DNA from 2 places in the Pseudoalteromonas sp. NSLLW218 genome. Region 2 is predicted to be linked to the other one. Evidence: predicted binding sites of a transcription regulator. Region 2 holds the regulator's gene; the other holds the start of a gene.
What was found. The regulator ArgR, encoded in region 2, controls arginine synthesis, uptake and breakdown. The targets are predictions, from matches to a motif close to ANTGAATANNTATTCANT.
Positions count from the first base shown of each region.

Region 1: a site for ArgR is predicted at 1,195-1,212, ahead of gltB (glutamate synthase large subunit). Genes of this name have one in related genera too.

Region 1 is NZ_JADYWO010000011.1:64,300-66,718, reverse strand. It holds gene gltB (glutamate synthase large subunit) at 1-1,093, opposite strand, end outside; gene I6E80_RS16435 (efflux RND transporter periplasmic adaptor subunit) at 1,791-2,419, shown strand, end outside.
Region 2 is NZ_JADYWO010000006.1:143,932-146,350, reverse strand. It holds gene I6E80_RS10815 (ABC transporter ATP-binding protein) at 1-21, shown strand, start outside; gene I6E80_RS10810 (Dyp-type peroxidase) at 70-969, shown strand; gene argR (transcriptional regulator ArgR) at 977-1,444, opposite strand; gene mdh (malate dehydrogenase) at 1,670-2,419, shown strand, end outside.

The sequences.
Region 1 (2,419 bases), on a different contig from region 2:
GTGTAATTACATAACGCGCAGGACGAAGCCCATTACGGTCAAGGTTACAAGCCGCAAAACGACCATCCGACATAACAATACCGGCGGGGCCATCCCATGGTTCCATATGCATAGAGTTAAAGTCGTAAAATGCACGTAAATCGTCGTCCATTGCACGGTTTTTCTGCCATGCAGGTGGAACGAGCATACGCATAGCGCGGAATAAATCCATACCGCCAGCTAAAAATAGCTCAAGCATATTATCTAGGCTTGATGAATCAGAACCGGTTTCGTTTACAAACGGCGCTGCGCTTTGTAAATCAGGAATAAGCGGTGACGCAAACTTATATGAACGTGCGCGTGCCCACTGGCGGTTACCTTCAATAGTATTAATTTCACCATTGTGTGCTAAATAGCGGAAAGGTTGAGCTAAAGGCCAACGCGGCTGAGTATTAGTAGAAAAGCGCTGATGAAAAACACAAATCGCACTCGTCATACGAATATCAGCTAAATCTAGGTAAAAATTTGGTAAATCTGCAGGCATCATTAAGCCTTTATAGATAGTTACCAAACCAGATAGACTTGCGATATAGAAAGCTTCGTCATCAACAATGCGCTTTTCCGCGCGGCGGCGTGCTACGTACAAGCGACGCTCTAAATCTTTAGAGCGCCAACCTTCTGGCGCGCTAACAAAAATTTGTTCAAAACCCGGTAATTGCTGTACAGCAATAGGACCCAACATAGATGGGTCGGTTGGCACAACACGCCAACCTAAAATATTTAGCGTTTCTTTTTCTAATTCTTCACTAAGTATTTTTTTTGCAGCTTGCGCTAAAACGGGATCTGAATTTAAAAATATCATACCCACTGCATAGTTTTTGCCTAAGTGCCAGTTGTGTTCACTAGCAATAGCACGGAAAAAGCTATCTGGCTTTTGTAATAATAAACCACAGCCATCACCTGTTTTACCATCAGCAGATATACCGCCACGGTGCTGCATGCGATCAAGCCCCGTAATAGCTGTACGAATAAGCCTATGGCTAGCTTGACCATTAACTTGAGCTATTAAGCCAAAGCCACAATTTTCTTTTTCTAACTTTGAGTCGTATAACATAGACCCCTCCCCTTGCTGCACTGTTAGCGTGGATGAACTACTCGACGATTTGCTAACAGACGGACAAAACTAGCCTCTATCTTAAATAGAGTCAATAGCACTTTGAATACATATTCACATTCTTGAATATTTCTCACTTCATAGCAAGATTTCTTTTTACCATTACTTTTAACATTTAGCGTTATTTTAACCACTATTTTTTCATGACACTGGTGTCAACTTTAACATATTGTAAAAAACACAAGGCTTCGTCGTGACAGCTTACGTAAACGTAAAGGCAACAAAAGTGAATAAGTATTCAGCAATGGAAGGGCTATTCAGTTAACATTTAGATAGTTTTGTGCTATTTCATTACTTTAATGACTTAACATCCCCGATTATTGCTGCTCATTAGTATAGTTATGAAAGTTCATGTCATTTTTTGTACGTTTATAGTGAATTTTTATTTAAACCAGTGTCCGATGCGGACACACAAACTGTCCGCGGACATGAATTTAAAGAACAAAAAAATAAAATCACTTAAATATCAATACCATAATTGTTGGCATATTAATCGTATAGCTTTATATATAATCGCTAATTGGAATTACTATGTTTACTCTAAGCTTATTTTTACTCTCTCCTATTGCCGCAATTTGCACAGCAGCTTTATTACTGCTGTGCGAAAAATACATAAAAGCAATGTAGGGAGAATTAAATGATTAAAGATACCAGCGCACAAGATGTACAGGTAAAGGCACCTATCAGCTATAAAAAATACGCAATAATCACTGCGATTGTTTTCATTGTGCTCTCTACAATTGCTTATATTTTTTTAACTAGCCATAGCGCTAAAAGCTCTATTAGCCGCTCAAAAGTGCAAATTGCAAAAGTACATGTTAAAGCGCTTATTCGGGACATTGCCGCCAGTGGTAAAATTGTTGCTGCCAATGCCCCTCAAATCTATAGCCCAGAACGTGGATTTATAGATTTAAAAGTAAAGGCCGGTGATACAGTAAAACAAGGCGACACACTTGCCCTGCTGCAAAGTCCTGAGTTGACTAATGAATTAAAGCAACAGGAGTCTGTACTTAAAAGGCTTGAAGGCGAGCAGCAAAGGCAACATTTGCAAGCAAGACGCCAAACACTCACCTTAAATAAAACACTCGATATGGCACAAGTTGAGCTTAACGCCGCTGAGCGCGAAAATCGTCGTGCGCAGTTATCAATTCAAAAGCACTTAATCAGCCAAATTGATCTTGAAAAAGCAGTTGATGATTTATCACGTGCAAGGCTCACATATAAGCATGCACAACAAGAGGTATTACTTGCCAAAGACACGCTCGC
Region 2 (2,419 bases):
GTGAATTTTTTCGAATCGTAATTAATTTGTTATTCGCTGTGTTTTTATCTGTAAAACTAAGGAATAACAATGGCGCAAGCGCAATCAGGGATTTGTGCTGAAGCAAACTTACACGGTTTGCACTTATTTTTTAATGTGTTTGATGGTCAAGATGAATCACTTCGCGCAAAGTTAAAACAAGTAAGCGCCATTGAAGAAGAGTTTAGCGATCAATTTTCAGAATCAATGCTCTCTTGTATGGTTGCTATCGGTGCGCAATATTGGCCGCATATCCTCCCTGAATACATCCCAAGCGAATTACAGAGCTTTCCTAATATAAACCATAGCGATCATCAAATGAGCGTACAACCGTGCGATTTATTTGTGCAAATTCGCTCTGACCGTGAAGACGTTAACCATTTATTTGCGCTGCAAATTTTAAAATTATTTGCCCCCGATGTTGAGCTGGTGGAGCAAATTCGTAATTTTCGCTTTTTAGATGGTCGTGATTTTAATGGTTTTATTTATGGTGGCGATACAGCTCATGGAAGAAAAAAGCGCGCTACGGCTTTAATTAGTAACCCTGGTAATTTTGAAGATCAGGGAAGTTATATTCATGTACAGCGTTATAAGCATGACTTAACGATGTGGCAGCACTTATCATTGAGCGAGCAAGAACAAATAATGGGGCGTACGCGCCTTGATAACACACTAATTACCCCCGCAATTGAAACCAGCCATGCTTCGCGAAGTGAGCTAAAAGACGAAGACGGACAACCGCTACTATTAAATCAGAGCATGCCTTATGGCGATGTGTATGAGCAGGGAATGTTATCAATTACATGCGCTTGTACGGGTACCGCATTTGAAAAAGTACTTAATAGTCGTTTAGGGGAAGGGGATTGTTACGACCACTGGCTTGATTTTACTCAAGCCGATATGGGTTCTGCTTTCTTTGCGCCTTCAGTCGGGTTTTTAAAACAAATTTAGTTTGCTATTAAACCGTATCAAATAAAATGCGAACACGTTCAAGTGTTACATCTATTTCAGATATTTTAGCAGGAGCGATAAAAATAGTATCGTCGCCTGCAATTGTTCCTAGTACGCCATCTGCTTTACCTAATGAATCTAACAAACGCGCAATAAGCTGAGCAGCACCTGGGCTGGTACGAATGATGATCATCATTTCGTTGTGCATAATGTCGATTACTAATTGGCGTAATGGGCTTTTAGCCGTAGGTACACCCATTTCAGCAGGTAAGCAGTAAACCATTTCTTGCTTGGCATTACGTGTGCGTACAGCGCCAAATTTACTTAACATGCGTGATACTTTACTTTGGCTTATATTGTCAAAGCCTTGATCTTTTAACGCATCAACTATTTCGCCTTGAGAGCCAAAATTTTCTTCTTTTAATAGTGATTTAAATGCTTTTACCAGTGCTTCTTGTTTATCTTGTGGTTGCATAGTCTTTATTCGTTTTTGTTATTTATGCTGCAAATTCTACACAAAAATGAATAATTATGCAGCAGTTGTTTAGTTAACTTGCCAGTTTGATGCGTTAAATCACAAAAGTTTACGACTATGGTCGAAAATATACTTGAAATAGACAGGATAAATTTGTTTTTAGTCGCTAATTTCATTATCTTAAGAGCCACAAATGTTTCCTACCTCAAATTACGGAGAATTCCAATGAAAGTTGCTGTATTAGGTGCTGCAGGCGGTATCGGCCAAGCGTTATCTTTATTATTAAAAACAGGCTTACCAGCTGGCTCTGAATTATCACTTTATGATGTTGCACCAGTAGTACCAGGTGTTGCGGTTGACCTTTCTCACATCCCAACAGATGTTAAAGTAGCAGGCTTTGGCGCAGACGAATTAAACAAAGCGCTTGAAGGCTCTGATATCGTTCTTATCCCAGCGGGTATGCCACGTAAACCAGGTATGGATCGTGCTGATTTATTTAATGTAAATGCTGGCATCATCAAAACTTTAGCAGAAGGCATTGTTGCTAGCTGTCCTAAAGCGTTAGTAGGTATTATTACTAACCCAGTAAATGGCACAGTTCCAATTGTTGCTGAAGTATTCAAAAAAGCAGGTACTTACGACGCTAAACGCGTATTCGGTATTACTACGCTTGACGTTATTCGTTCAGAAGCATTTGTTGCTGAACTTAAAGGCGTAGACGTAGCAACTGTTAAAGTACCAGTAATTGGCGGTCACTCAGGCACAACTATTCTTCCTCTACTTTCTCAAGTTGAAGGTGTTTCTTTCACTGATGAAGAAGTTGCTGCACTTACTCCACGTATCCAAAATGCGGGTACTGAAGTTGTAAATGCTAAAGCCGGTGGCGGTTCAGCTACGCTATCTATGGGCGCAGCTGCTGCTCGTTTTTGTATGTCTTTAGTTAAAGGCCTACAGGGTGAAGAAGTGGTAGATTAC